Regions from separate parts of the Bacillus cihuensis genome, predicted to be linked through region 2. Evidence: riboswitches for the same ligand, from Rfam matches in the RefSeq annotation. Region 2 holds a riboswitch; the other holds the start of a gene.
The links. A riboswitch is a leader RNA that binds a small molecule or an ion and turns the genes downstream of it on or off. The one in region 2 is predicted to bind S-adenosylmethionine.
Positions count from the first base shown of each region.

Region 1: another riboswitch for S-adenosylmethionine. It lies ahead of ssuE (NADPH-dependent FMN reductase); the one in region 2 lies ahead of fbpA (Fur-regulated basic protein FbpA).

Region 1 is NZ_KI632495.1:843,900-860,199, reverse strand. It holds gene pepF (oligoendopeptidase F) at 33-1,829, shown strand; gene V179_RS0110000 (AAA domain-containing protein) at 1,973-4,219, shown strand; SAM riboswitch class I at 4,627-4,731, shown strand; gene ssuE (NADPH-dependent FMN reductase) at 4,777-5,376, shown strand; gene V179_RS0109990 (LLM class flavin-dependent oxidoreductase) at 5,430-6,797, shown strand; gene V179_RS0109985 (LLM class flavin-dependent oxidoreductase) at 7,211-8,233, shown strand; gene V179_RS0109980 (anthranilate synthase component II) at 8,569-9,135, shown strand; gene pabB (aminodeoxychorismate synthase component I) at 9,308-11,041, shown strand; gene V179_RS0109970 (sporulation protein) at 11,110-11,880, shown strand; gene V179_RS29100 (hypothetical protein) at 12,628-12,894, shown strand; gene pdxR (MocR-like pyridoxine biosynthesis transcription factor PdxR) at 13,189-14,589, opposite strand; gene pdxS (pyridoxal 5'-phosphate synthase lyase subunit PdxS) at 14,712-15,599, shown strand; gene pdxT (pyridoxal 5'-phosphate synthase glutaminase subunit PdxT) at 15,599-16,192, shown strand.
Region 2 is NZ_KI632497.1:385,874-402,173, reverse strand. It holds gene V179_RS0120140 (aldehyde dehydrogenase family protein) at 1-1,120, opposite strand, end outside; gene helD (RNA polymerase recycling motor HelD) at 1,611-3,896, shown strand; gene V179_RS0120130 (MFS transporter) at 4,433-5,647, shown strand; SAM riboswitch class I at 5,709-5,812, shown strand; gene fbpA (Fur-regulated basic protein FbpA) at 6,249-6,434, shown strand; gene V179_RS28415 (aspartyl-phosphate phosphatase Spo0E family protein) at 6,782-6,964, shown strand; gene V179_RS0120115 (GNAT family N-acetyltransferase) at 7,120-7,641, opposite strand; gene V179_RS0120110 (acyl-CoA thioesterase) at 8,177-8,686, shown strand; gene V179_RS0120105 (ABC transporter ATP-binding protein) at 9,368-10,357, shown strand; gene V179_RS0120100 (ABC transporter ATP-binding protein) at 10,374-11,300, shown strand; gene opp4B (oligopeptide ABC transporter permease) at 11,313-12,278, shown strand; gene V179_RS0120090 (ABC transporter permease) at 12,299-13,198, shown strand; gene V179_RS0120085 (M42 family metallopeptidase) at 13,321-14,370, opposite strand; gene opp4A (oligopeptide ABC transporter substrate-binding protein) at 14,786-16,300, opposite strand, start outside.

The DNA.
Region 1 (16,300 bases), on a different contig from region 2:
TGGGAAAAATAATATAAAAAGGGGGATAAATTATGACCGCATATTCGAGTAGAGCTGATGTTAAAGTAGAGGAAACTTGGAAATTGGAGGATATTTACGAAAACGAGGGAAATTGGGAAAAGGATTTTCGATCAATCTTGAATAGTGTGGAAAAGTTAAAGGCATTTGACGGGAAAATTGACGATGCAGAGTCATTATTTGGTTATTTATCACTTAGTGAGGAATTAGGGTATACATATAAAAAGCTATATGTATACGCCATGCTTCAAGTGGACTTAGACACAAGAGTATCCACTACACAAGGTTTGCTTGATCGCGCTAGTCAATTAGGGCAAAAAATTAGCTCCGCAACTTCGTTTTTTATGCCATTTTTATTAAGTCTTGAAGAAAGTACATTAAAAGCATACATAAATGAAGTAGAAGGACTACGCTATTTCGAGGATGATTTGCTCGATTCTTATCGTTTTAAAACGCATGTACTAAACAAAGATCAAGAAGCGATTCTTTCACAGCTTGGTGATGCCCTTTCTTCTCCGCAAAAAACATTTGGCATGATTAACAATGCTGATATTAAATTTGGAGAAGTGACAAACGACGATGGTGAAAGGGTTACTTTAACACGTGGTATGTACAGTAAATTGATTGAAGATCAAGACCGAAAAAAAAGGAGAGAGGCATACAAGTCCTACTATCAACCTTATATCCAGTTGCAAAATACAATTGCCACGACTCTTTCTTCAGCAATTCGAAACAATACGACGATGGCTAAAACAAGGAACTATCCATCTGCTCTTGAAAAATCATTATTTTCAGATCAAGTCCCAACAGAAGTATATAATAATCTTATTTCGGCAACGAAAGCGAATATTAAACCGATGTATGACTATATAAAATTACGTAAGAAGCATCTAGGTGTTGATGAATTACATCCATATGATTTAAGTGTTCCGCTTGTACAAGAGGCAAAGGAAGATATCCCATATGACGAAGCGTTTGAAATCATGATACAAGCTCTGAAGCCACTTGGCGAAGAGTATGTATCGACTCTTTTGAGCTTCAAAGAAAATCGTTATTACGATGTAAGGGAAACCCCAGGTAAACGATCTGGCGCTTATAACTTAGGTTTATATGGTGTTCATCCATTTGTTCTATTAAACCATCAAGATGATTTGGACAGTTTATTTACATTAGCACATGAATCTGGTCATGCAATGCATTCGTATTTCAGTTCAAAATATCAACCACAAATATCAGCAGGTTACTCCATCTTTGTTGCTGAAGTGGCATCAACCGTGAACGAAATCCTATTAATTCGTTATTTAATAAACACAACGAAAGATCTGAATAAAAAGAAGCATTTACTTAACCATTTTATTGATAGTTTTAAAGGGACTTTCTTCACACAAGTCATGTTTGGAGAATTCGAAAAAATTACTCACGAAAAAGCAGAGAATGACGAACCTTTGAATGCTGAAGTATTCAATACGATCTACGAAACGATATACCGAGAATATAATGGGAAAGATATCGTTTTTGATGATGAAGTTAAATTCGGCTGGTCTAGAATTCCCCATTTTTACCGACCGTTCTACGTTTATAAATATGCTACGGGATATGCTTCTGCTATCGATATCGCAGACCGGATTTTATCTGGTGAGGCCGATGCACTAAAACAGTACTTAATGTTTCTAAAAAGCGGCAGTTCAGAATATCCTCTTGAATTGCTAAAGAAAACTGGAGTCGATCTTACTAAACCCGAGCCGATTGAAAATGCGTTAAAGATATTTAGTGAACTAGTGAAGGAATTTGGCGAATTATTGGAGAAGTAATATTTCAAAAGAGGCTAATCTCAGCAAAGGTTTAATTCTTTGCTGAGAAAGCCTTTTTTCAATCAATTATGATACTTTGACAAATCTTGTGAAATGCGTACTATTGTAAAAGAACATGAATTTATTATTAAAAGGAAGATATAATGAACTCAACGGTAAGCTATATAAAAGAATGGCAATCAGCATTAGATAATGAAATCCGCCATTTAAAAAAGTACGGAAGTACAAAATATCACGTTTTGAATGGTCATTTGATAGATCAGGTAGACGGGTTTACTTATTACTTTGAAACGGTTGGTTCACTAAGGATTCCAGTCGGATCCATAGTTCGTCTGGAATGGGGAGGGATCAAGCAAGACGGATTTGTCCTCTCCTCTGAAGGCAAAAGCATCATTTTATTATTTGAAAAAACACTTGGTGATTTGATTTCCGAAGCCTACCTTTATCATGATCCATGGGAGCTGTTGGAGCAATTAATTGAGCGCCTAGACGAAATGAAGAAAAGTAAGAAAAAGCGGCTTCGAGTCAAACGGTTGATGGACCCGTCGATGGAGAGCAGGCATCCGATAGCTCAGGACCACAGCAGTGTTAAGGAGCTTTTTTTACGTTCTAATTTTAATCCTATCACTTATGTTTGGGGACCCCCGGGAACTGGAAAAACATATACTTTGGCCCGAACAGCAGCAAATCATTATTTTAAAGGGAAAAAACTATTAGTTCTCTCGCATAGCAATCAAGCCGTTGATGTACTAATGGCTGAAATTTCCGCGTTTACAAAAAAGAAACAACGTTTTAAAGAAGGCGATATACTTAGGTATGGTTCGCATACTGGGGAAAGTTTAGCTAATCATCTTGATATCATATCAAGCCAGTTGTTGGAAAAGTTTGAACCTGATTTAGTTGAGGATAAGCAAAAATTAACTGAAGAGAAAAGGCTCTTAAAACAAGATCTATCTGGCTCATTTAGTAAGCGTGATACAGACCGATTGATTGAATTGGAAAAAAAGCTAGGTAGAATTATAGAAAAGTTTCACCGTAAAGAAATGGAGCTCGTGAAGCAAGCGAAAATTGTTGGTAGCACATTGGCTAAAGCAGCGAGCGACAGCACGATATTTGAAAAGGAATATGATGTAATTATAGTTGATGAAGCAAGTATGGCTTATGTGCCACAAGTTGCGTTTGCTGCTTCTTTAGGCAAAAACATCATCGTTTGCGGTGACTTTAAACAATTGCCGCCCATTGCTTCTGCACGTGATGAATCAGTGAATAAATGGTTAAAGGAAGATATTTTTCATCGTTCAGAAGTCGCGAATGTAGTGAATGAAGGTAAGCTCCATCCACATTTGTTTCTACTTAAAGAACAACGGAGAATGCATCCGGATATTTCCGCTTTCACGAATAAATTTATTTATCATTCCCTTGTTGGCGATCATAAGAGTGTACTTATGAGCCGTGAAGAAATCACAGGGAGAAGGCCGTTCCCAAACCGTGCTTTAATGCTATTAGAGACGAGTGGTACAGGTGAACATTGCATAACAGAGCGTTCATCGAAATCAAGAATAAATCTTTGGCAGTTGTTCATATCGTTTCAACTACTTCATGAAGCATATTCAAGCGGCTCACGCTCTATTGGCTATGTGACACCTTATCGTGCTCAATCTTGTCTTATGGATTTATTATTACAAGATATTTATAAGAAAGAGCTTGAACTAGCAGATATTATCGCTGCAACAGTCCATCGATTTCAGGGAAGCGAACGGGATGTAATGATATTTGATACAGTTGATAGCTATCCTGAAACACGTCCTGGCATGCTTTTGACAGGAAAAAATAGTGAGCGGCTTATTAATGTTGCGATTACGAGAACAAAAGGAAAATTCATTCAAGTGAGCGATGCGGACTATATTCGAAAAAAGGTATATCTAGGCAAAACATTACGTAAACTTGTGGACCATCAAGCATCTTACGGATATACAGTAAGGCCGAAGGATATTGGGAAGTGGATTCAAAATCAACATCCGAAGCTCCAATGGATGCATGCACGTAAACTAGATGTTCTAAGTAAGGATATTAAAAAAGCACGCCATTCTATACTATTGTCAATACCTGATACAGGAATTGTTACGGAAGAATGGATAAATATGTTGAATAGTAAAGAACAACATGTCAAGATTACACTTATTTCAACTCGTCCGGTTCCCGGCTTGGCAGTAGTAGAACAAATTGAAACTAGTGTTGCATTTCCTTTCATCATTATTGATAAGCAATATTTCTGGTTAGGTGTTCCACTTGAAGCAGCGAGCAGACTTTTACCACCTTATGTGGCAGCACGCTTAGATTCAGTAGCAGTAGTTGAACATTTTCTTACACAACTACCTGGGATAGAATAGGAGTAACTAAAAGGGTCTGGACACATTAAAGATGTGTCCAGACCCTTTAATTTATCCTACATTAATAGAAAGTCAAAATCCTAAAGACTTAGCAGAATTGAAGAAGAGTAGGTGAAATACAACTGTCTGTAAAAACCCGATTGGTGAGTTCTAGTGAAACTTACTCGTGCCTAATGGCGCTTATATACCGTAAGTTTTTCGTTTAGCGACAGGAAAATAAGGCTTACCATCAGGGAGAAATGAAAAAATATTGATGAAATTTTCATATTATATCTTGAGCAATTAGATTACGTGCATCATAGTATGTTCTATGTGAGTAAGTATTATTCAAACAATTCCGATGAAAGATATATGAATTAATCTTGACTTTTAGTTATTAGAATATTATGATAAAAATAATTTAATAATACTTATCAAGAGAAGCCGAGGGACTGGCCCGATGAAGCTTCAGCAACCTCTACAACTAGTAGAAAGGTGCTAATTCCTGCAAGCATATGCTTGTTAGATAAGGGTGACTAATGTAAAAGTCCTCTTTCTTTCAGGAAAGAGGACTTTTTATGTTAATTCGTACAAAGGATAATTACTATTTTACTAAGAAAGAAGGTCAACAAATGCCTAATGTTGTAATTTTATCTGGAAGCCCTTCAGCACCTTCTAGGACTGATTTTGTTTTAAAATTTGTTCAATCATTGTTAGAAAAGGAGAATATAACGGTAACGTATGTTTCCGTTTTGGATATTCCTGCTGAGGATTTGCATAATGCACGCTATAATAGCAGTGAAATTAAAGCGATTGCAAAGTCAATTGAGGAAGCGGATGGTGTAATTATTGGTTCTCCTGTCTACAAAGCTTCCTACACAGGTGTGTTAAAATCTCTAATCGATTTAATTCCAGAAGGTGCGTTTAAAGGAATTCCAGTGTTACCAATAATGGTCGGTGGGAGTAAAGCACACTTATTAGCAATCGATTTTGCCTTAAAACCGCTTATTACCACTTTAAAAGGAAGAGCCACTCAAGGGACTTATATTATAGATAACCAAATCGATAAAGAAAATAGTTTACAACCTATTACTGATCAAGATATACAAGCACGACTTAATAACGATTTAGAGGAGTTTCTCCAAATCATTAAACAAACTAAAGCAATAACCTCTTAAGCACATTTTTAGCACCATATTTCATCATAAAAAACGAATGGGTGGTAATGATTATGACTAAAAAAAGAATATATTTAAATGCATTTGATATGAACTGTGCTGGACATCAATCTCCGGGTCTTTGGACACATCCGGACGATAAATCGTCTACGTACAAGGATGCTGAATACTGGACACATCTTGCAAAAGTACTGGAAAAAGGAAAATTCGATGCCATTTTCTTGGCAGATGTTCTTGGAACATATGATGTATACCAAGGTTCTCGTGATGCAGCAGTACGTCAAGGTGCTCAAGTTCCAGTCAATGATCCTGCATTTGTTGTTCCGATCATGGCACAAGTTACAAAGCACTTAGGATTCGGTTTAACTGCGTCGACAAGCTATGAACATCCCTATCTATTTGCTCGGCGAATCTCGACATTGGATCATTTAACAAAAGGAAGAATCGGTTGGAATATCGTTACATCTTATTTAAATAGTGCTGCACGTAATCTTGGCTTAGATCAACAAATTAATCATGATAATCGTTATGATATAGCTGATGAATATTTAGATGTTGTCTATAAATTATGGGAAGCTAGTTGGGAAGATGATGCTGTCGTAGTGGATAAGAAAAAAGGGATTTATGCAGATCCAGAAAAGGTTCATGATATTAATCATGACGGTGAATTCTATAAAGTTCCAGGAGCACATCTTTGTGAACCTTCACCACAACGTACTCCCGTAATATTTCAAGCGGGAGCATCACCAAAAGGAACAAAATTTGCAGCAAAACATGCAGAACTTGTTTTTGTTGGCTCAACATCAATGGAGCGCACCAAAAACACAGTAAAGGCTTTTAGAGAAGAGGCAGTGAAGGCCGGTCGAAAAGCAGATGAAATAAAGATTCTTACATTGATTACGCCAATTGTAGGTGCGACCCAAGAAGAGGCTGAAGCTAAATATTTGGATTATAAAAAGCATGCCAGTTACGAAGGCTCACTTGCATTATTCGGTGGCTGGACTGGTGTAGATATGGATGGTGTTGACCCTCAGGAAAAAATTCAATATGTTAAGAATGATGCCATCCAATCAACATTAAAATCGATGTCCGATTTTACCGTTGAAGAAGTTGCTGAGTTTATTGGAGTTGGCGGAATGGGACCTGTTGTGGTTGGCTCTCCTGAACAAGTCGCTGATTCTTTAGAAGAATGGATTGATGTAACAGGTGTAGATGGTTTTAATATTGCTTATGCGGTTACACCTGGGACTTTTGAAGAATTTGTTGAATATGTGATTCCAATTTTACAAGAGAGAGGGTTAGTCAGAAAAGAATATGAAGATGGAACCTTACGAAAGAACTTATTTGGCAGTGATTATTTGCCCGATCATCACCATGGTAGACAATTTCGTAAAAGGCTGTTACCGGTAGCTAGCGTGTAACTTATGAAATAGATATATTGTTGTACATTTATCAAAAAATACACGACTCTCTGTAGCTTTATATAAAATTAATCATGAAGGTCGAATAACAGACAATCAAATTATTGATTGTCTATTTTTTGCGATGAGAAATTTAAAGTCTAGGCATACTTTGTGCAATTTTTTTGTTTCTTTTATATGATGGCTGTAAGTAATCAGATATAAAACAAAATGGTGTTAAAAAGCTACTATTTACCATGAAGGGTCTAACATGAAGTACGCCTATCTTAATGGTGGCGGTTCGGAGCCGGGATTTCGGATGCTTTCAAGAAAAAAACAGTAGACCTGGTAAATAGATAGGCTATATTAGTAAGTCTCGAAGCCTGTTCACCTATGTCCTTCATACAAAAAGAATATAGAAAGAAGATGATTAAATGTCTCACAACAAAAAAATGCTGAGTGAAATTCCTTTATCAGTGCTGGATCTTGCAAACATTACAGAAGGTAGTACACCAGCTGAATCTTTTAAACATACTTTAGATCTAGCGCAGCATGTAGAAAAATGGGGCTTTAATCGTTTCTGGTTAGCAGAACATCATAGTATGCCAGGAATTGCCAGCTCTGCAACGTCTGTAGTAATCGGCTATGTGGCAGCTGGAACCTCTACTCTAAGAGTAGGTTCAGGTGGGATTATGCTACCGAATCACTCCCCCCTTGTAATAGCTGAGCAGTTTGGAACTCTTGAATCTATGTATCCTGGTCGTATTGATTTGGGGCTTGGACGCGCACCGGGAAGTGATCAATTTACAGCTATGGCACTTCGTCGTGATATCAGAAATACCGGCGATGACTTCCCAGAACAATTAGAGCAACTTCAGACATATTTTGATGCCAATTCCCGTCATAATAGAGTTCGTGCAATCCCAGGTGAAGGTTTAAATGTCCCAATCTGGTTGCTTGGTTCTAGCGGATTCAGTGCAAAGCTTGCTGGAAGACTAGGTTTGCCTTTTTCTTTCGCAAGTCATTTTGCTCCGGAAAATACAATGGCCGCTCTAGAACTATACCGTAGCAACTTCCAGCCATCAGACGTCTTAGCAAAACCTTACGCAATGGTTGGAATTAATGTCTTTGCAGCAGACACAGAAGCTGAGGCCGCTTATTTAGCCACTTCTTATCAACAGCAATTCTTAAGTCTGATTCGCAATACACCTAATCAGCTCCAGCCACCAGTAGATTCAATGGATGGTCTTTGGACACCTTATGAGAAAGCATCGATTCAAAGTAAGCTGGATGCAAGTGTGATTGGGAACCCTGAACAAGTCAAGGAAAAACTGCAAGCATTCCTTGATAAAACAGGTGCTGATGAAATGATCATTAACTCTGGCATGTTTTATCATGAGTCTCGACTTCGTTCATATGAAATCATTGCTGAAATCGCTGATAAAAAACATTCATGAGTGTCTGCTATATAACCAAACGATGAAAAAAGTCAGCTTCTCAAATCGTATTACAGCCTCTGGATGAAATTTCAGGGGCTTTTTTTAGATAAAACTTATGAAAATCCGGAAATATTAAAGAGTATAGTTCATTTCCCAACAAGAATACCAATAAATCGACGAACCCTATCAAAGTTGAAAATAATATCTAGCAAGCATTTTGAAGATATTTTTGCTAAAATAAATACATAGGGATATAGAAGCTTAGCAGGTATTAAATATGTTTTGGCTACTATGTGTCGATATTTTCATTTCTTTATTCGTGTAACGTTAAATCAAAAATATGGAGAACAACAATGATTTTACTAATCGATAATTATGATTCTTTTACTTACAACTTATATCAGTATACTCTTCAGGCTGGTAAAGAAGTCACAGTCCGGCGCAACAACGAAATCTCGTTAGATGAAATTAGAGAAATGAATCCTGAATCTATCATTCTCTCCCCAGGGCCTGGAAATCCAAAAGGAGCTGGGATCTGTCTTGAAGTAGTAGCGAAATTTCATCAAAGCACCCCCATTCTGGGGATTTGTCTTGGGCATCAAGTGATTGCCGATGCGTTTGGAGGTCGAGTTGAAAAGGCCGAACAACCTATGCATGGGAAAACATCGATGATCACCCATGATGGAAAAGGAGTCTTTAATGGGATTCAGGACTCATTTTTGGTTACCCGCTACCATTCCTTAGTTGTCAACGAGTCGACGCTTCCTGAATGTATCGAGGTAAGTGCAAGAACAAAAGACAATGTTGTTATGGGGCTTCGACATACAAAATATCAAATTGAAGGACTGCAATTCCATCCTGAGTCAATATTAACGGAACATGGTCATACTCTAATTGGCAACTTTCTTAATAAACAATAAAGTGAAACTTCAAACAGCGGTGGGCTTCTTCCACCCTGCTTGTTAGTTGAACCAATCGGGCTTTTATGGGCAGTTAACCCCCCTATGCTTCTTCGATTCTTCTAAGCTTTGGGTGGGGGGATTACTGTCCGTTAATGCGGGATAAATACGTTATGTAAACGGGGTAGCTATCATGAATAAACGCGCTGAGAATATTCATATTCTATTAGAATTTAATAAAGAATGTAGGTTATTTCAAAATCCATTAAAGATTATTGAAGCACATACAATAGATGAGGTGTTAACAGCCTTAGAAAATATTCAAAAAGAAGTCAATGCAGGCTATTATGCAGCTGGATATCTGTCATACGAAGCAGCTCCTGCATTTGACCCTGCCTATCAAGTGGCAGAAGAAAATAAGATGCCACTGCTTTGGTTTGGGATTTTTGAAAAATTTGACAATCGGCAATTAACAGAAACACCGGCTGATTTCACTCTTTTCGATTGGCAATCTAAGACAACTTATGAAACATATAAGGCTTCGATTCAAAAGATTAAACAGCAGATTGAAGAGGGCAATACATATCAAGTTAATTATACGATGAGACTGAATTCCTCATTTATCGGCGATGAATTTTCCTTTTATCGTCAGCTAGCTAAAGCACAAAGTTCCAATTATAGTGCTTATTTGAATACGGGTAGATATAAAATATTATCTGCTTCACCTGAACTTTTTTTTGATTGGCGAAAGGATACCTTGACAACTCGACCGATGAAAGGAACGGCGAAAAGAGGGTACTCCATTGAACAGGATTTGAACCAACAGCAATGGCTACAAGATTCTGAGAAAAATCGTGCAGAAAATTTAATGATTGTTGATCTTTTGCGAAATGATTTAGGGCAAATTGCAGAAGCAGGAAGTGTTGTTGTTGATCGCATATTTGAAATCGAACAATATCCGACAGTTTGGCAGATGACCTCGACCATTACGGCAAAAACAAAACCGGAAACTACAATAATTGATCTTTTCAAAGCTTTGTTTCCATGCGGTTCAATTACGGGTGCTCCAAAGATTAGTACGATGAAAATAATATCAGAATTGGAACAATCGCCACGTGAGGTATATTGTGGCGCCATTGGCTATATTACTCCTAATCACGAAGCAACTTTTAATGTACCGATTCGAACAGTTGTAATTGATTCGCATGAAGGACTTGCTCAATACGGAGTTGGCGGAGGTATTACTTGGGATTCGAATCTTACCGAAGAATATGACGAAGCATTTCTGAAAGCAGCTTTGCTTACAGCAGAAACGCCAGACTTTGAGTTGCTTGAATCTCTAAAGCTTGAGAATGGTAAATATATTTTGCTGGAAAATCATTTGAAACGACTTTCAGAATCGGCAAGGTACTTTGATTTCAATCTTTCAATCCCAACTATTAAGGGAGCGCTAGAAGAGTTGGCTGTAAAACATAAAACTAAAGATAAAAAGGTCCGATTACTTGTTTCAAAAACAGGTAAATACACAATAGAAGCTGAAGAAATTAAATTATATCCAGACGTACTGCATGTTACCTTGGCTAAAAAACCTGTATCAAGTAATGATGTGTTTTTATATCATAAAACTACCAATCGTACTGTCTATCAATTACATAAAGACCAGCACCCTAATTATTTTGATGTTTTACTTATGAACGAAAAGGGAGAAATAACTGAATTTACAAACGGAAATATTGTCGTGAAAATTGATGGTGAGCTAATAACTCCCGCTCTTCATTCTGGACTACTTGCTGGTACATTTCGTGAAGAACTAATACGAAATGGAACAGTCAAAGAAAGAGTTATCCACCTTACAGATCTTGAATCAGTCAACGATATTTGGTTCATTAATAGTGTCAGGGGATGGGTAAAAGTGAACCTTTTATAAAAATTCAATTGCATACTAGAAGTTTGCCTTTCATAAATATGAAGGTACATTTCAATGGGGGAATAACTATGTCGTTGTTTAATAAAGTTTTAGCGAGTGTGGGAATCGGAGCGGCTAAAGTTGATACAAAATTATTTAATAGTCAGGTCATTGTGGGGGAACAGATTACTGGAATTGTTGAAATAAGAGGCGGAAATGTAGAGCAGGAAATTGCTGATATTTATGTATCATTGATCACTACATATATAAAGGAATCAGATGATAAAAAATATACCAAGCAAGGCGTAATCGGCAAATATCGAATCTCTGAAAAGTTTACGATTTCACCAAATGAAGTGAAAGAATTTCCTTTATCCATTACAGTTCCAATTGATACGCCGATTAGTGGCGGAAAAACAAAGATATGGATAGAGACGGGACTTGATATTAAAAATTCCGTCGATCCATCGGATAAGGATTATATTGATATTCTACCTTCAAAACTTATGCAAGAAGTTCTAAATGCTGTTCAAGATCTCGGCTTCCGTCTACGAGAAGTTGAATGTGAAGCTGCACCGAGTAGATTAAGAGGAGGATTGCCATTCGTTCAAGAATTTGAATTCGTAGCAATCAGTGGCCCTTTCCGAGGCAAACTTGACGAGCTTGAAATTGTATTTTTACAACAACAGGTAAATACGCTAGATATCATGATTCAAATCGACAGACGAGCAAGAGGATTAGGTAGTTTTTTAGCAGAAAGACTGTCCATGGATGAAACAAATCTTCGTTTAACCGTTACAACTGGAGATCTCCCTAATTTAAATAATAAACTGTTTGAAATCATCCAACGTTATTCTTGAATTTTATCCCGTATTAACGGGCAGTAAAGCCCCCACCTCAAGGCTTAAAGGAATTGAAGAAGTATATGTGAGGGAAATGGCCCGTAAATACCCAATCGGTGAGATACCGTAAAACTTACCTTTGTGCTTTTCAAAAATATAGTTAAGGCCCACGGGATGTGGATCACAACAGACAAAGACATGAGGAAGCGGCGTGCTTAGTCTGTGATTCAATGAATCGTGTTCGTAGAGTCGATTTATCGAAGCAGAGCGGAGATATTGCGACTCTAGAACCGGACTAACAATCAGTGGGCATGTAGAATCTCCCACTGATTGATGTTTCACTCTATAGTGTTTGGCTATGTTAAACGTTAAACCTCATTATTGATTTTGGCACTATGTTGATTGGAGCGGAAAGAGAACGCCTTTCGTTTCAATCAACAAGCAAGTTTAACAGAGGCCTAGAGTTTAAAAAACTGAGTGCAGCTCACAATCTGTACTCAGTTTTTTAATATTCTTACTAAATTCAATCCTTACATTGGAAATGATTGAATTTATAGAACTGTAATCAATCACCTACAGTAGAAAGGCACTAATTAAGAAGGAGGTGAATATCCTTCAAAAATAAGAAGAAATCGCTTAGTTAAAAGGGAAAAACACTACCCTTGGATAGGGTAGGTACATGAATATTTAGCCGTTCAAGGGATTATCCATGATAGTGATATCGCAGTAACACATTTACCGCTTACTTACGATACGAATCGCAACTTGAATATATTTGAAAAAATGCTATCAGTAGAAATTGATTTTTATCAACGCTTTTTACAAACCAAGAAAGGGTTGATGGAAGATAACATTCGTGCTTGCAACAAATTAGCCAATTGTTATCACAAACTCAATCTAAAAGAACAAGAAGCGCACTGGGTTTTACAAGCTCTCTTATATGGAATGCCTCAACCGGAAACATGTTGTAGATTAGGCTTTTTATTTTTAGAAAAGAATGATATCTATCCCAGCCGCTATTTATTGGTATGAAAAAAGTTTAGAAAACAATATGGAAATATTGAGTTTCCAAAACTACGTATGTTCTACATGGCTACCCCATCTGCAACTAGCTGTTTGTTATGATCGATTAGGCAATTACCAATTAGCTTCAAAACATAATGAATCGGCTCTGTTAGCAATGAAAAATACTTTGATCAGTTGATTCAAAATGGCAACTACGTCCATTATCGTTTTTTTGATTGGAATATATAAATGCAACAAGTTGAATGGTAAAGCAGTAATTAGAGAATTTTTAAATCAGTTGGAACAAAAGTTACGATGATATTAACCAGAGAATCCCCAAGAGTGGATTAATAACTGAATCGCATCTTCTAATTTTGCTTCAGGAATGCCGGCAAAACCAAGAATAATTTCCGGAAGTGCATCAATTTTCTTCTCTATGGAATAAGCTGACATCGGATAAATTTTAATACTTTCCTTTGCAGCTTGATCAATAAGTGTTGTTTCATCCATACCGTTATTAACGACTAACACGATATGCAAGCCAGATCTTTCACCGATAATCGATATTTTGTCTTGATAAGGCTTTAATAGCGTCAAGACACTATCTAATTTGCGACGATATAGCTTTCTCATTTTATTCAAATGCTTTTCAAAGTCTCCTTGAATCATAAAGTCAGTCAAAATTTGCTGGTCGATTCGAGATACTGTTGAATGATAAAATGAGAATTTCTCCTTATATTGATTCATCAGCGATTTAGGAAGCACCATATAGCTGATTCTAAGGGATGGGATAAGTGATTTAGAAAAAGAACCTAAGTAAATCACTTTTTCAAATTGATCCATACTTTGTAAAGAAGGAATTGATTTTCCTGTATAACGAAATTCACTATCATAATCATCTTCAATAATAAATCGATGTTTAGAGCTTGATGCCCAGTTAAGTAATTTTGTTCTTCTGTTGATGGAAAGGACGGACCCATAAGGAAAATGATGGGATGGTGTCACATAGACAACATCAATCTTGTTTTTTTCAATGCTTTCAACCTTGATGCCATCTTCATCAACTTCAAGTGGGAAGGCAGGATTGCCGTAGCTTCGGATAATTTTTTGAAATAAATGATATCCAGGGTCTTCCACACCATAAACAGAATTTCTTTCGAATAAAAGTACAAGCTGCTGAAGAAGGATCTCGATACCTGCTCCAACAACAATCTGTTCAGGTTCACAAATTACACCTCGTGCGTGATATAAATATGTAGCAATTTCTCGACGAAGTGAGTATTCGCCTTGGGCATCTCCTAGTAATAATAACTCCTGATTGGCAACATCCATCGCATTTTTTGCATTCTTTCTCCATTGTGCGAAAGGAAAATGTTCAGTATCAATTTGACTTGGATGAAAATGATAGTCATATGATTTTTTTAATTCATGGATGGGCAGAATATCACTTTTTACGCCGGCATATTCTAAGTCCTCCAAGTCCATGACATAATATCCTTTTCTAGGTTTGACCTCTAAGTAGCCCTCAGCTGCAAGTTGTTCATAAGCCGTCTCTACTGTGTTACCACTAATATGTAGGTGTTGCGCCAATTTGCGCTTTGACGGTAGCTTTGTCTGGAATTCTAGACGACCCTCAATGATCTCTGTTTTAATATAATCATATAATTGCTCATATAACGGGACAGTAATTTCCCTATTTAACACACATGATAGCATATTCATAATTAATAACCTCTATTCTGACCCTATTAATTAATATAAAACTGACACTTTTAATGATGCCACTTTCTTTTATACTAAGGAATATAAATGAAAATTGCAAATATTATTTAGGGGGATTAAGAATGGAGAAATTAATAGCAACAGACGCAGTTAAAAGAGGAATGGCTCAAATGCAAAAGGGTGGAGTCATTATGGACGTTGTCAATGCGGAACAAGCGAGAATTGCGGAAGCAGCAGGAGCTGTTGCGGTAATGGCACTTGAGCGGGTACCTTCTGATATACGTGCAGCAGGTGGAGTGGCTAGAATGGCTGACCCTAGAATTGTAGAAGAAGTCATGAACGCGGTAACTATCCCAGTCATGGCGAAAGCTAGAATTGGCCACATTGTTGAAGCGAGAGTACTAGAAGCGATGGGCGTGGACTATATTGATGAAAGTGAAGTATTGACACCTGCAGATGAAGAGTTTCATCTATTAAAAAGCAGCTTTACAATTCCATTTGTTTGCGGATGTCGGGATCTAGGGGAAGCAGCACGCCGAATTGGTGAAGGAGCATCGATGTTACGGACAAAAGGAGAGCCTGGTACTGGGAATATTGTAGAAGCTGTTCGTCATATGCGAAAAGTTCAGGCACAGGTTCGAAAGCTGACGTTAATGAATGATGACGAAATCATGACTGAAGCAAAAATTCTTGGTGCTCCATATGAGATTTTGAAGCAAATTAAAGAAGCAGGCAAATTACCGGTTGTTAACTTTGCAGCTGGAGGTGTAGCTACACCTGCTGATGCAGCGTTAATGATGGAGCTTGGAGCAGATGGCGTATTTGTCGGTTCAGGAATATTTAAATCAGAAGATCCGGAAAAATTTGCAAATGCTATCGTTCAAGCAACAACTTATTTCACTGATTATGATTTAATTGGAAAACTTTCAAAAGAATTAGGATCCGCTATGAAAGGAATCGATATTTCAAGATTACCGCAAGCAGAAAGAATGCAGGAGCGTGGCTGGTAATGGCAACGATTGGTGTTTTGGGCTTACAAGGTGCCATTAGTGAGCATGTGAGCCAGATAGAAGCAATAGGACAAACAGCCGTAATTGTTAAGCATGCTGACCAATTAGCAGAGATAGATGGCCTTGTACTTCCCGGTGGTGAAAGTACAACGATGCGGAAGCTGATGGATCGTTATGACTTTATTGAACCGATTTTGCAATTTGCAAAACAAGGTAAGCCAATCTTTGGAACATGTGCGGGTATGGTTTTACTTGCGAAAAAAGTGAGTGGTTCTGACAATCCTCATCTGCAATTAATTGATATAGAAGTTTGCCGCAATGCGTTTGGCCGTCAGCGGGAGAGCTTTGAGGCAGCTATTAACATTAATGGACTTGTAAAAGAGTTCAATGCGATTTTTATACGCGCTCCTTATGCAGAAAATGCTGGTGTTGAGGTGGAGATACTTGCTACATATGAAGGGAAAATTGTTGTAGCAAAGCAAGGGAATATACTTGTCAGCGCTTTTCATCCAGAGTTAACAGATGATACTCGGCTGATGCAATATTTTAATGCAATGGTCGAACAAACTATAAAGACGAAGGTAGAGGTTTAAAGTCCTCAGAATTTAAATTGGGTCAGAGTTATCGCACTAGTTAGATGTGAGCTCTGACCCTCTTGTTATGGAACAGGAATATTATTAAGTTGGGCAAAGATAAAATGT
Region 2 (16,300 bases):
CTTGCGGTTTATTACCGCCAACAAGAACTTCTGCACCTTCATTTACTCCTTTTTCAATATATCCAAGAACACGATCTTGTTGAGCTTGTGAAACGAGAGGGCCGATTTGTGTAGTTGGATCCAGTCCTTTTCCTTGTTTAATGTTTTTAGCATGTGAAACCATGTCACTAACGACATTATCATAATGCTTCTTTTGAATAAATACTCTTGACCCAGCACAGCAAACTTGGCCTTGATTAAACATGACTCCATTAAGTGCGCCTGGGATTGCTTTTTGGAAATCGGCATCTGGAAGGATAATATTCGGTGATTTTCCTCCGAGTTCTAGTGTCACACGTTTTAATGAATAAGAAGCAGACCTCATGATAGATTTGCCAACTGCTGTTGATCCAGTAAATGCGATTTTATCAACGAGAGGATGGTCAACTAGTGCTTGTCCAGCAGTTTCACCGAATCCAGGTAATATATTAATTACACCATTGGGGAACCCAGCTTCATCGATTAATTCTGCTAAATAAATGGCTGATAGTGGTGTTTGTTCGGCAGGCTTTAATATGATTGTACATCCAGTAGCTAGGGCTGCACCTAATTTCCACATAGCCATAAGTAGAGGGAAATTCCAAGGGATAATTTGCCCAACGACACCGACTGCTTCGTGGCGGGTGTAGTTAAAATAATTTCCGTCAACTGGTATAGTTTGACCAACGATCTTCGTTGACCAACCAGCATAATAGCGCATATGTTCAATAGCGAGTGGGACGTCTGCGTTGGTTGTTTCATTTATAGGTTTCCCGTTATCTAATGTTTCTAATTGTGCTAATTCGAGTTTATTTTCTTCCATTAAATCGGCTAACTTGTACATAAGCCTACTTCTGTTAGCTGCGCTCATACGTGACCAAGGTCCATTATCAAATGCATTGCGAGCTGCATGAACAGCTAGGTTAATATCCTCTTTGTCTGCCTCGTATACATCGGCCAATTTCTCGCCAGTAGCAGGGTTTGGAGTCGAAAATGTTTTTTTGGATATACTTTCAACAAACTCCCCATTAATATAAAGTTTTTTAGGTCTTTGCAAGAATTTTTGCAATTTTTCACTGATTTCTAGCGTAAGATTTGACATGAATACCCTCCTTGAATGATTGTTTGGTATTTTGCAAATCATGATGTAAGAAAAACGTAAATTTTGAAAGAAACTTCAAAAACCCGTCAATCCTATTGTACTGTAAATTATTGGGATATAAAATAGAAAAATTGCGACAAAACTTTGTAAAAATACCAAATAAATATCTTATGAGCGGAAGAATAATGTGGAAATGTATGACTACTTGCAGGTTTTTGTTAGAATTTTGATAAAAATATCTGGGAAGTGAAAAAAAGACATAAAAAAACAGCTGTTGTATATACGAACAGCTGATGCTATACTAAAAAAGTCTATTATTTAAAAATGTTAACGAATATAAATATCCTCATTTAATCATACATGATATATAGCTGTTTGTCAATAGCTATTTTGAGGTTCAAAGTTTTTAGGTGTTGAAAAAGCAAGGTAACTATGAAAAACTGCCTTACGTTGTTAAGGTATACGATTTTTTTAGATTGGGGGATGTTTTATGACGAATTGGGAAAATGAAAGAGAATGTGAGCAAAAGCGGATAGAGGTTGTGATTGACAAAGTAACTAAAATGGAACATCAATTGAAACAATCTGCAGGTGAAGCAACTTCAGATATAGTATCAATTCGCAAACGTTTTTGGGAAGATGTATCAGTTAATGTGGAAAATGAGGATGAAACAATTGAAACTGTTGCGAGCATCAATCAGCAAACAGAATTGCTTTCTGAAAGAGAGCGGAGACAAAAGCATTCAATGAAGCAAATTGCTGTTTTAAATCGCCTTCAAACATCTCCGTATTTTGCTAGAATTGACTTTCATGAAAAAGACATGAAAGAAAGGGAGCAAATATATATTGGAATCGGCACTTTTTATGATGAAGAGCGTGAAGAGTTTCTGATTTTTGATTGGCGTGCTCCAATCTCTAGTGTATATTATGATTTTGCACCTGGCCCTGCCACATATACGGCACCTAGTGAAAAGGTAAGTGGAGAGTTACTCCTAAAACGTCAATTCATCATACGTAATGGTGTTTTAGAGGGAATGTTTGATACGGGTGAAGCAATCCGGGATGATTTGCTTCAGGAGGTACTCGGTAAGCAAGCGAACACTCAAATGAAAAGTATTGTCGCGACTATTCAAAGAGAACAAAATATTATTATTCGTAATGAAAAGAGTCGCCTCTTACTTGTCCAAGGAGCAGCTGGGAGTGGAAAAACTTCTGCAGCCATGCAAAGAATTGCTTATTTATTGTATAGATATCGTGAGGGAATGAGTGCTGAGAATATTTTATTGTTTTCACCAAACCCTCTTTTTAATAGTTACGTAGCGAATGTTTTGCCTGAGCTTGGTGAAGATAATATGCAGCAGACGACCTTTCAACAATATTTGCTTGCAATGCTCGGAGAAAAATTTGAAATTGAAGATGTATTCGACCAACTAGAATTCGTGCTGAATAATAAGGGAAGTCTGAAATATACAACTAGAATGAATAGCATCCAATATAAATCGTCACTCAATTATTTACAAGGCATGAATGAATATTTGGAAACGTTGAAGAGCGAAGGATTAGTATTTAAACATATTAAAGTTCGTGGAAAGCTCCTTGTGTCAGCGATGGAAATTTCCAAGTACTTTTATGAACTAGGTAGTGAAAAATCGATCCCTAATCGTTTACAGATAGTTTCTGGCTGGTTATTGAAAAAAATCAAAAAGTTTGAAAAGTTAGAGAGGAAAGAAGCATGGGTCGAAGAAGAAATCCAATATTTAGAAAAAGAAGACTATCTGAGAAGCTATCGGATTGCAAATAAACAACAAGATGAGCGAGATTCTTTTGATGAGGTGGAACAAGAGCAAAGAATTCTTAGTGAATATGTCGTAAAAAAGCGATTTAAACCATTGTACAGGAAAATAAAGTCACTCGATTTTCTTGATGTTCGCTCCATTTACAAAAAAATGTTAGAAACAGAATGGCCGGTTACCGACTGGAAGGAAATTCGAAGTTTAACCATACATGAACTTAGTAATGGTAGATTGTTATACGAAGACGCGACACCTTTTTTATATATGAAAAAACAATTAGAAGGCTTTGCGACCAATTCACAAATTCGATTTCTATTTATTGATGAGGCCCAAGATTATTCACCATTTCAGTTTGCCTTTTTAAAGAATTTATTTCCAAAAAGTAAACTGACTATTTTAGGTGACTTTAACCAAACGATCTATGCGCACGGAAACAATGAAGGTTTGGACATTTTAACTTATTTGTTCGAGAAAAATGAAACAGAAAAGGTAATTTTGAATAGAAGCTATCGTTCAACGAAGGAAATTGTTGAATTTACAAAAAGTCTACTTTTAGATGGGAGTCAAATAGAACCGTTTAACCGTCAAGGAAAAAAACCTGTACTCGTATATTGTGAAAATCAGGAGCATCATACATCAGAGGTTTTGAAAAAAACAAAGGAATTTATAGAATCTGGGCATAAAACGATTGCGATTATTTGTAAAACACAAGCAGAAACGATTCTTGCATATGAAGAATTGAAGGGGAAAATGGAACTTAAGAGAATAGGGGTTGGAAAAACTACATTTACTGATGGAGTGATGATCATCCCTTCATATTTGGCAAAAGGAATAGAATTTGACGCTGTCATTATCTACAATGCCTCAGAGGATCAGTATGGTCTGGAAAGTGAACGAAAACTGCTATACACCTCTTGTACACGCGCTATGCATGAATTATGTATTTGTTTTACCGGTGAGATGAGTCCATTTATCCCGCATTAACGGAAAGTCAAGACTTCCACTTCAAAAGGCTTAGAGGAATCTAAGAAGCATAGGTGGGGGTTAACTGCCTAATCTAGTTGCGGCTCCTAGCCCCTCGAGGTCATAATCTGTAATACTCTGTGGTAAACTACGCCACGCCGTATTCCATCTTATGCTTGTCGGGGCTGGGCAGTCGCCTCGCTTTTTGACGTAAAAGCCCGATTGGTGAGATACAGTGAAACTTACCGAGAAGTTGCGCAGAGGTTTAGTTTGCGCCCACAGGATGTGGGTCACTTAGACGAATACATGAGGATGCTGCGTACTTAGTCTGAGTTCGTTGAACCTTAGTTCGTATTGTCGATTGGTCAAAGCGAAAGCGAAGATCTTAGCGACAGTAGAACGGGACTAACAATCAAGCCCCCACTGATTGAAGTTTCAGCTTATTAATCGGCTTCAAGGGAGCTTTTGAGTAAGCAAATTAACGCTATGGTCGATCTCTTTATGGTAAAATAACGAAGTATTTATAGTGAAATTATCGTTTGTTCAGGAGGACTGTCATGGAAGGGAAAACAAAAACAATTTCTAATCGCAGGTTGCTTGGCGTAGCTGGACTCGGTTGGATGTTTGATGCGATGGACGTTGGTATGCTGTCATTTATTTTGGTGGCATTACAAGCAGAATGGCATTTGACGAGTCAACAAGTGGGCTGGATTGGAAGTATTAATTCGATAGGTATGGTGTTTGGTGCCTTACTTTTCGGAATAATGGCTGATCGTATTGGAAGAAAGCAAGTGTTTATCATTACCCTACTATTATTTTCTATTGGCAGTGGCGTATCAGCACTTGTTACATCTTTGGCTTTATTTTTAGTACTGCGCTTTTTTATTGGGATGGGGCTGGGCGGAGAGCTTCCAGTTGCTTCAACGCTAGTTTCAGAAAGCGTACCTGCTGAAAAAAGAGGGAAAGTGGTTGTTTTACTCGAAAGCTTTTGGGCGTTGGGCTGGCTTATTGCTGCTTTAATCTCCTATTTTGTTATTCCTGAATACGGATGGAGAATCGCGTTGATTTTAAGTGCTCTTCCCGCGTTTTATGCCCTATATTTACGCTTGCATCTACCGGATTCTCCAAAGTATGTTGCCCTTGAGAAGAAGAGGAAGCCAACGATTAAGGAAAATATCAAGAGTGTGTGGGCAAGAGAACATAGGCAACAAACTCTTGTAGTATGGATTCTATGGTTTTGTGTTGTGTTTTCTTATTACGGAATGTTTTTATGGCTTCCGAGTGTTATGGTAATGAAAGGATTTAGTTTGATCAAAAGTTTTGAGTATGTGCTAATTATGACCTTAGCTCAGCTACCTGGGTATTTTACCGCAGCATGGTTAATTGAACGACTGGGCAGAAAATTCGTTCTTGTCACGTATTTAACTGGAACAGCCGTAAGTGCCTATTTCTTCGGAGCTGCAGAGGGACTACCGATGCTCATCACGTCGGGGATGCTATTATCATTCTTTAATTTAGGAGCATGGGGTGCGCTTTATGCGTATACTCCTGAACAGTATCCGACAACGATTCGAGGAACTGGAGCGGGGATGGCTGCTGCTGTTGGGAGAGTTGGTGGAGTTTTAGGGCCGCTTCTAATCGGATATTTTGTTGCAGCGGGAACTTCACTTAATGTTGTTTTTACTATTTTTACAATTGCAATCTTGTTGGGAGCATTTGTTGTGTTAGTTTGGGGGAAAGAAACAAAAAACACTGTTTTACAGGATGAATAAGACGTCTATTGACTTAAATTGGAATACATCGTATAATGGCATTAACATAAATAATTTATAATTCTTATCCAGAGAGGTGGAGGGACTTGGCCCAGCGATACCTCGGCAACAGACTCACATGAGCACTGTGCCACATCCAACAAGCGAAGGCTTGGAAGATAAGAAGAGTCTAATGATCGTGCAATTAAGCCTCTTCTTGTTTAAGAAGAGGCTTTTCGTATTTCTAGTTGTAATCTAACTGTATTAAAAGGCTATATTTCTCACAAACTGGTCGTATGATCGTTTTAATTTACTAAAATAATGTTTGAAGTGCTTGTAGGGATGGTATATAAAGTTGTTGAAGAAATTTTATATTAAATAAGCTTGTTAAATAATCATTTATTAAAATAAAGGCAATGTTAAAGCTCATTGTTGATTTGGGGCACGAGCGATAGGCGTGTGACTCCTTAGAAAAGCTAGTCAAAGGGGAGAACCCACAGGCGCACAGCGCAGAGGAGGCTCCCGGACCGCCCGCAAATGCTGCCGCCTTATGTTCCAATCAACAGGCAAGTTTAACAGAGCCAAAATAAAAAATAGTGAAGTAAAGTAAGAGGTGTACGGAATGTCAGAAATTATGAAGATGATTGAAAATAAAAAAGCGTTATTAATCGAACTATTATTATCCCACGGAGTGTATAAAACGTCCGATCAAAAACATTTATATGATGTATCCTTAAATATTTTAGAAAAAGAATTTGCACAAATACAAAATAAAGAGCATTCTTCTATTAAAAATATTGTCACTTAGCAGAGGATGCCAAATTAAATATATCGATTAGCTAATTTTATTAAAGAGGATGTCCAAAAAGAGTCTGATCCAGCACACACTACATCGTTTAATGTGTTACAATACACGTCATTTAAACTGTAAGTAGTAGTTGTGGGAACTGATCTTATATATTGGACATCCTCTTTGTTTTGTCCGTTTAGATTGATTCCTTACTTTACAAATGTATAAAATGTATAAAATGTGACAATTTTGCGAATTCTATAATAATGAAGTGGAACTTTTATTGTAAAATATTGCTTTTATTTGAAGATAACTCTAAAATTATTTTAAAATAAGTCAAAAAGGTGATGGAGTGTGAGGTAGTGATGGAATCTTTCCTTCAATTATCCATTGAAATTGAAAAAAAGCGTGAAGAAATGATTAAGCTAGCAAAGGGTTTTGGACTTTCAAATAAGCAAACAATTAGAGCGAGTCAAGAGCTTGACACATTAATAAATATCTTCAACATTACGCCGTTCAAGGATGTACAATATGGTAAAGATTACTAGAAGATGTATCGAAATAGTCATATATAAGAGGATGTTTGGAAAGGTGAGATCTCGTACTAACACATAAAGTATAATGTGACCAGTGACGAGCTTCCGATTTGACATCCTTTTGTTATCCCGGATTAACGGATGAAAGCCCCCCACTGATTGAAGTTTTACTTAAACCTATTTTCGTGTATCACTCTTTTTCCTAAAATGATTAAATCTCGTTCGATGCCGTCGAGCAAGGCGATTTTTTGCAGATTACCCCACCTTTCGAAACCGAATTTCTCAAACAATTTAATGCTTGGTGCATTGTGACCGAATACGAAACCGAGTATTGTAGCAATGTTTAAAGATGGACATAAATCAATGGCTTTCTGGATAGCAAGTCCACCAAGACCTTTCCCGCGAAACGAATCATCCAAATAGATACTTATTTCAGCAGTTGTGTTATATGCAGGTCTTCCATAAAACGATTGGAAGCTTAGCCAACCGGCAGTCTGATCATCTAACGTTATTACAAATAATGGTCTTTTATCAGGAATGTGATCATGAAACCAAGCTAGTCTTGATTCAACGGATACCGGCAAAATGTCAGCTGTTACCATTCTCGAAGCTATGGTTGAATTGTAAATTTCCACTATTCTTGGCAAGTCCTCTAATGAAGCAAGTCGAAATTGTAATGAATGATCCATGTGCAATACCCCTTCTTGGTGAATGAAAATATTTTTTGAATGAAGGACATGGGGCAGGGCTTTGTGACTTATTACTAAAGCCGATCTTTGACTTTAGGATATACAGATTTTATTTTAGAAGATACCTTAAAATCCGACTCCGCACCGCCACCATTGTCATTAGCTGGTTGTAGCGTGCTACATGATTAATCCTTCATGGTAAATGGTGGCGTTTTAACGCCATACAAGTTTGTAAGCATATCATACATGAAATATAAAATGATTGGTAGCGTGATATTTCTTTTTTAAAAGAGATTATGCTATTTACTAGAAGGTCTAAGAAAAATTACGTCCCTATGTATTGTTCACCAGAAAATTAAAACTTCAGTTACTACGGGTATTTTCGATATATGTAAAGTAAAATAAGAGATGGGCAGTGAGCTTGTTTATCTTGTTTGATTTAGACCGATTATGGTCGTTTAGCTAAAAATTAAACCTTTTGGGAAATGGTTACTGCTCGTAAAAAGAGATTGAATTGGACAGGGGAGTTTGAATAATGGAAGAACAGAAATATTGCAGAGATTCACTTGTGGTAAAAACAAGTTTAGTATTACCACCGGATACGAACAATAATGGAACGATGTTTGGTGGAAAATTAATGGCCTACATAGATGATGTAGCGGCTATTTCTGCAATGCGTCATTCAAGAAGATCTGTTGTTACGGCATCAACGGATTCTGTCGACTTTCTCCATCCAATCCATGAAGGAAATGCTGTCTGTTTAGAGGCATTTGTCACTTATACAGGCAGAACTTCGATGGAAGTAGTTGTCAAGGTAATTGCAGAGGATTTGCTTTCTGGTAGTCGGAATTTATGCGTAATTTCATTTTTGACATTCGTTGCTCTAGATGAAAATGAAAAACCAACATATGTGCCTAGTATTATTCCGCAGTCTGAGATGGAGAAAAAACTATATGAATCAGCTGTGGTGAGAGCAGAAGCGAGAAAAAAACGAAGAGAAGATACAAAAGCAATTGCCGATATTTTTGGGACTCACCGACTTTAAAAAACAGAGCGACCTTAAAAAAGGTCGTTTTTGTTTTGGACAATAAAGTTTGGGTTTCATGAAACTATCTTTCGACTACATAGACCATCTTTAATAAAGGCTGTTTTCACATACTTTGTTCCTTTTCAATCATTTTTACACTAATAACCCGGGTTGATTTCCGTTGCAGGTACTCGCTTTCCGCGGGCGGTCTCAGAAGCCTCCTCAGTGCTTTGCACTTGCGGGGTCTCCCTCAACACGCTTTTCCCGCAGGAGTCTCGCACCTTCCACTACAATCAACATTTGTTCGAATTGGTTTCTTGCTAAAAACAACAATCTTTACGAAAAGAGCCTTAATATAAGAACTAGAAATGAGTTTCCTCTTGTGTTGATTATTAATATGTACATGAAAGAAGTAGGGAAGTGAAGTTTTAATTTACTAGAGAATTGTTGAGAGAATGTTCTATATTAAAGCCGTTTACATAAAGATAAGAATAGGAATTTATTTATCGCCTTTAATAAAATAATCGTACTTTAAGAATGTGAGATGCTTAACTCGGCGTCTAGGTATAAATTTTGTTCATCTCATTCAGTTCGTAATAAAAGTATAAATAAGCAGCTCGTGTATTTATCGGAAAAAGTTCTATTAATAAATAGTTCATATTCATTTTGCTAATAGACAATAAAGGAGAATCAAATTCGATGGAGAAACCAATCCTGCAAATCGAGAATCTAACCACTTCGTTTAAAATAAAAGAAAAGTATTATCCAGCAGTCGATCATGTTTCTTTTTCAGTATTTGAAAATGAAATCGTAGCAGTTGTTGGCGAATCAGGATGTGGAAAGAGTGCATTAGCTCTATCGATTATGAGATTGCATAATCACCAACGGACGAAGATCGAAGGAGAAATCAAGTATAAAGAAAGAAATCTGGTTGATTTTTCTGAAAGGCAAATGAATCAAGTACGGGGAAAAGAGATAGGGATCATCTTCCAGGAACCTTTAACTGCTTTGAATCCATTAATGACGGTTGGAGATCAAATTGAAGAAAACTTGACTTTTCATACAAAGCTATCGAAAGAAAAAAGAAGACTAAGAACGATAGAATTATTAACACAAGTAGGAATACCGTATCCTACACGTACTTATGATCAATTTCCGCATGAATTATCAGGTGGAATGAGGCAAAGGGTTATGATATCTATTGCTATTGCTTGTAATCCATCTCTAGTAATAGCAGATGAGCCTACTACTGCGTTAGATGTAACAATACAAGTTCAAATCTTGGAATTGCTCAAATCCATTCAGATAGATACGAAAATGGGTATTATCTTGATTACTCATGATTTGAGTGTGGTTGCAGAGGTAGCAGATAGAATTATTGTTATGTATGCTGGACAAGTTGTTGAGATTGGAACAGTCAAACAAATATTTGCTAATCCATTACATCCATACACTAGGTCGTTATTAAAATCCATTCCCTCACAAGTAACAAATAAAAAACGGTTACATGTGATAGATGGAATGGTTCCGTCCATTGTAAATATGAACCGAGAAAGATGCAGGTTTAGTCCCCGGATCCCATGGATATCTCGTAATGCTCATGAGGAATCTCCAGATTTACATGAAGTCGCTCCCGAGCATTTAGTACGTTGCACATGCTACAAACATTTTTATTTTAAAGGATCGTAAAGGGGGAAGATAGCATATGGTCTTACTTAAAATAGATGATTTAAAAGTCCACTTCCCAATCCGTGGTGGTGTTTTTAAAACAATCTCTGATTACGTAAGGGCGGTAGATGGTGTTAGTTTTGAACTGAAAGAGGGTGAAACATACGGTCTTGTTGGAGAATCTGGTAGTGGAAAATCAACGATTGGAAAAGCAATTTTGAAACTAATCAATATGACTTCAGGTCGGATAGTCTTTAATGGACAGGATCTTTCGAAATTTTCCTTTGGTCAAATGAAACCATTTCGACAAGATATTCAAATGATTTTTCAAGATCCATATTCATCACTTAACCCGAGAAAAAGGGTTGCTGATATCATTGCTGAACCTCTGCGGAATTATCAATGTTTGACTGTAGGTGAAGAAAAGAAATGTGTTCAGAATTATTTGGATAAAGTAGGTTTAAATCCAGATTCTATGTATAAATACCCGCATGAATTTTCTGGGGGCCAACGTCAAAGAATCGGCATCGCAAGAGCTCTTACTCTAAAACCTAAATTAATAATTGCTGACGAACCAGTTTCTGCTTTAGATGTTTCTGTACAAGCCCAAGTGTTAAACTTCCTCCAAGATTTGCAAAAAGAGTTTAAATTAACGTATTTATTTATAGGCCATGACTTAGGTGTCATTCGACATATGTGTGACAAAATAGGAGTTATGTATCGTGGTCGTTTGGTGGAAGAAGGAATTAGTGAGGAGATATACGAAAATCCACAGCATATTTATACAAAACGACTGATTGCTGCTATTCCAGAATTAAATCCTGAACGCCACGCGCAAAAAACAGGCTTAAGAAAAAAAATTGCGAAAGAGTATGAGCAGTTATATCCTGAATATTTCGATGATCATGGAAGAGCTTACGACTTAAAACCAATCTCTAACACTCATAGAGTCGCAATGCCGTAGGAGGTAAGAGGGATGTGGAAGTTTATACTAAGGCGTTTTCTTGTGATGATTCCTCAGTTATTTCTTCTAAGTGTAATTGTTTTTGCGTTGGCGAAACAAATGCCAGGGGATGCTTTAACAGGAGTTTCTATGGATCCAAGAATAAGTCCGGAGCGGCTTTACGAATTAAGGGAAAAAGCGGGGTTGAATGATCCTTGGTATGAGCAATATAGAAGGTGGATTTCTGGCATTGCACAAGGTGACTTTGGCAAATCATACACTCATAAAATACCAGTTTCAGAAGTCATTGCAGAAAGAATTTGGAACACTGTATTTTTAGCATTAATAACGCTTATCCTAACCTATTTGCTTGCTATCCCGATGGGGATTGCAAGCGGTCGCTTCAACGACACATGGATTGATAAAGTAGTGACTGGCTATAATTATTTAGGATTTGCGACACCCATTTTTATCTTTGCTCTTATTATGTTATTCGTTTTTGGGTTTTCACTTGGTTGGTTTCCAACTGGAGGTAGTGTGGACTCAAAAGTTGATGCTGGGACATTTGCCTATTATTTAAGTAAACTTCATCATGTCGTTCTTCCAGCTTTAAGTACAGCTCTTATCGCAACAGTAGGCACTGTTCAGTATTTGAGAAATGAAATTATCGATAACAAGTATAAGGATTATACACGTACTGCAAGATCTAAAGGAATTCCCGAAACACAAATTTATACGCGGCACATTTTCAGAAACTCCTTATTACCAATTGCAGCCTTTTTAGGATATGAAATTACTGGATTAGTCGGTGGCACGGTCATTATCGAAACGATTTTTAGTTATCCAGGAGTTGGCCAATTATTTGTAAGTTCTATTGGATTAAGGGATTTTAGTGTTGTAACAGCGATTGTCATGATGCTTGGATTTGCAACTTTGCTAGGTACTCTTCTCTCAGACATCATATTAAGTGTGGTTGATCCTCGTATACGAATTGAATAGAGAGGGGGAAGTTGTTAGAGATGAAGGCAGATGCAGTAAAAAATGTTCAACTAGCAGATAGGAGACCATCGGGAATTAAGATTATCTGGCAGGAAATAAAGAAAGATAGACTTGCATTAGGATCTTTCTACTTTCTTCTCATTTTTTTAGCAAGTGTCTATATAGCATCCTTTATGATAGATCAAAAAGCGATTGCCCGAGTGGATATATTCTCCATCTATCTCATGCCTTCTGATGCACATTTGTTAGGGACTGATTATGCTGGACGAGATATATTAGGACAGCTAATTTTTGGCACCAGCAACTCGTTCACAATAAGTTTGTGCATTACGATTTTAACAGCATTAATGGGTCTATGTGCAGGACTAATAGCTGGTTATTTTGGGGGAATTGTCGATAACGTAATTATGCGTGTGATCGACTTTATCATGTCGCTACCTTCAACGATGATGATTATTGTATTTGTTACTGTTGTACCGAAGTTTACTGTCACGAACTTTATCTTTATTATGTCGATTTTTTTATGGACAGGGAAAGCAAGGCTGATTCGATCGAAAACTTTAGCTGAGCGGGAATTGGAGTATGTACAAGCTTCTCAAACATTAGGTACACCGCATTGGAAAATCATTCTATATCATATATTACCTAATATAAGTTCTGTTATTATTGTAAACTTCACTTTGAATTTAGCAGGCAATATAGGGCTTGAAACTGCATTGACTTTCTTAGGCTTTGGTTTACCTGAAAGTACACCAAGTCTAGGGACTTTAATTAGTTATGCAAGAAACCCTGATGTCCTTGAGAATAAATGGTGGATTTGGTTACCAGCTGCAGCGATCATTTTAGTACTTATGTTAAGTATAAATTTTATTGGACATGCATTAAAACGTTCGGCTGATGCAAGACAAAGAAGAGGATGAAATGAGGAAAATGATTGAAATAAAATACCATCAAAGGATGACGTATTTAAAGAAAATTCTCTAACACGCCATCCATAGGTATCAGCTAAAAAGTATTGAGTAGTAATGATTTACTAATAACATTAGACTAATTTTGATTGTAAATAATGATAAAGTAATGTTGCTGTATGGTTCAATGAAGAAATATGGGTTCTTTCAAATGCGTGTGATGCATCTATGCCAGGCCCTACTAATCCATGAGCAATATCAAAGCCAGCACGAACTGCCGCTGATGCATCTGAACCGTAATAAGGGTATATATCGACCCGATAATCTACATGATTATTCTTTGCCAGATCAATTAGATGCTGGCGAAGCTTGTAGTGGTAAGGTCCTGAAGAATCCTTAGCACATATAGAAACGCTGTACTCATCTGTTGTTTGACCATCGCCAATTGCACCCATATCAACAGCAATATATTCAACCGTTTCAGGCGTGATATTGGAATTCCCACCATATCCAATCTCTTCATTATTTGAAATGAGGAAATGAGTAGTATAGGGGAGTGTAATATTTTCTTTTTGAATAATATCAATCAAATGCAACAGAATGCCAACACTTGCTTTATCATCTAAGTGTCTAGATTTCAAAAATCCGCTTTCTGTTTCTTCTACTCGTGGTTCAAATGATATGAAATCACCAACTGAGATTCCAAGTGCTTCTGTTTCTGCCTTTGTTTTGACCACTTCATCAATTCGGACCTCGATTGTCGTTTCATCTCGCTTTGCATCGCCGGCGTTTTTGTACACATGAACCGATGTTTGATTGATTAAGATTGTACCTGTGATAACTTTTCCATCTGCTGTGTGGATTTTACAGTATTCTCCTTCAACAGAGTTCCAGCGAAAACCACCAATCATACTTAAGCTCAGACGCCCACTGCCCTTGATTTCTTTTACCATTGCTCCAAGTGTATCTACATGTGCAGTTAATAGACGATGTTTACGGTCATCTGCTCCTTTGATTGTTGCTATTAAAGCCCCTTTGTTTGAAATGGTATAGGGAATGTTCCTTGTTTTCATGAACTTTTCAACATATAAAATTGCTGCTTCTGTATAACCAGATGGACTTGGAATTGATACAAGATCCGTTATGTATTGAACCATTTCTTGATTATTTATTAATTTGACCATTAGAAATAACTCCTTTCTTTGCGTTACTCTATTATAACGTTTTTCTACTCGTTCAATAGAAAAAGTGATACGATTATTCAACTTAATTTTGCTAAGTTCAGAAAGTTAACCTGGGATGGCGAGGACTGGTACTTTGCTATTGGATATCCTTATGTCATCCTTTTATCCCACTTTTAACCGCCAGCAAGACCAAACCTCCAATAACAATGTAATATGAAGATAGGTGGCAGTTAACTTTCAGTAAAAGCTAGGTTGGTGAGATAAAGTGAAACTTACCTTTGTGGTTTTCAAAGATTTAGTTGAACCAATCGGGTTCGTAGTGTCGCTTTACCGAAGCGGAGTGAAGGTATTAGCGACAGTAGAACGGGACTAACAATCAGAGGGGGAAGAAAAGCCCCCTACTAATTAAAGATTCTCAATATCTTACTGCATCCTCGGCAGTTACAGCGACTTTAGACCAATCAGTAAATTTGTAGTCAAAATCTTTAATTCGTAGATTTGCAACTGCAAGATTATAACGGAATAAAGTAGGAATCATTGGTACTTCATCATGAACGAGTTGTTGCCATTCATCATACACTTCTTTACGGTATTTTTTATCGAATGCTTTAGGAGAAAGTCCTTTTGCGAGTAAATCTTGACTCGTTTGATTCACCCAACGGGTATAGTTATAATCTGAGTTTTTATCCCAGATTCCAGATGGATCTGGATCAGAACCTGCTTGCCAAGCTGCTTGAAAAATGTCGATTTTAGGATCGTCTAATGCTACCATGTCGTAAAAAGAGTTGAACTCTTGAAGGCGACCATCAACGAGTTGAACGTCCAACCCAATATCACCCCATTGTTGAATGTAATACTGTGCAAGTAGTTCTGAATTCGCATCTCCATTCATAGAAGCAAAATAAATTGTAAATTTCTTTCCTTTTAAATCTTCACGTATACCATCGCCATCTGTATCGATATAACCTGCATCATCCAATAGTCGTTTAGACTTCTGCTGATTAAAAGAATATCCTTTAATCTTGGAGTTATGATAGTGAGAAATCGCTGGTATTACTGTGTTCGCTGGGAAACGAAGCCCCTTATAAATTTTTTCACCGACAGCTTTATTATCAATCGCATAGGCAAGCGCTTGACGAAGGTTTATGTTAGCCATTTTTGGATTGTCCATTTTCGTGGTCTTAGATATGGGGTCAAAATGCCCTAGTTTAAAGCCGATATATGAATAGGCAAATCCAACATATCCTAGTGTTTCGATGTTCTGCAAATTTTTAGCTTGGTCATATTGATCCGCTGAAATTTCAACGATGTCTAATTCGCCTGTTTCAATAGCTTTCACCGCTAAATCAGGGTTAATCACTTTAAGTGAAATACTGCCTAGTTGAGGTTTACCTTGCCAATACTCGTCATTTGAAACAAATTCAACTGCTTCACCAGGAATAATTTTTTTTACTTGAAACGGCCCAAAACCTATTGGAGTTTTTCGGATTTTATCAGAAGATTCTAAGTCACCAATGGCTACATCTTTCAAATATTCTTTATGGATCGGATAGGTCCAAACGCCACCTGTTAGAATGGATGGATTAGCTTCTTTAAATGTAATGGATATTTTTTTGCCATCAACTTTTATGCCAGAAATGTAATCTACTTTTCCCTTATGGTATTCTTCCATACCTTCTACCATTTGCATTTGTTTATCATATCTAACACCTGTATAGTCTGGATTACCAATTACAAGGAATGCATATTCTAAATCCGAACCCGTTACAGGTGCTCCGTCGTGCCACTTTACATGATCTTTAATCGTTAATGTTATGGTTTTATTATCATCAGACATTTCATATGTTGCAGCTCCTTCATTATTAAACGTATAGTTCTCATCGGATTGTAATAAACTTTCATCAAAGAATTGCAAAATTAATGAATCTGG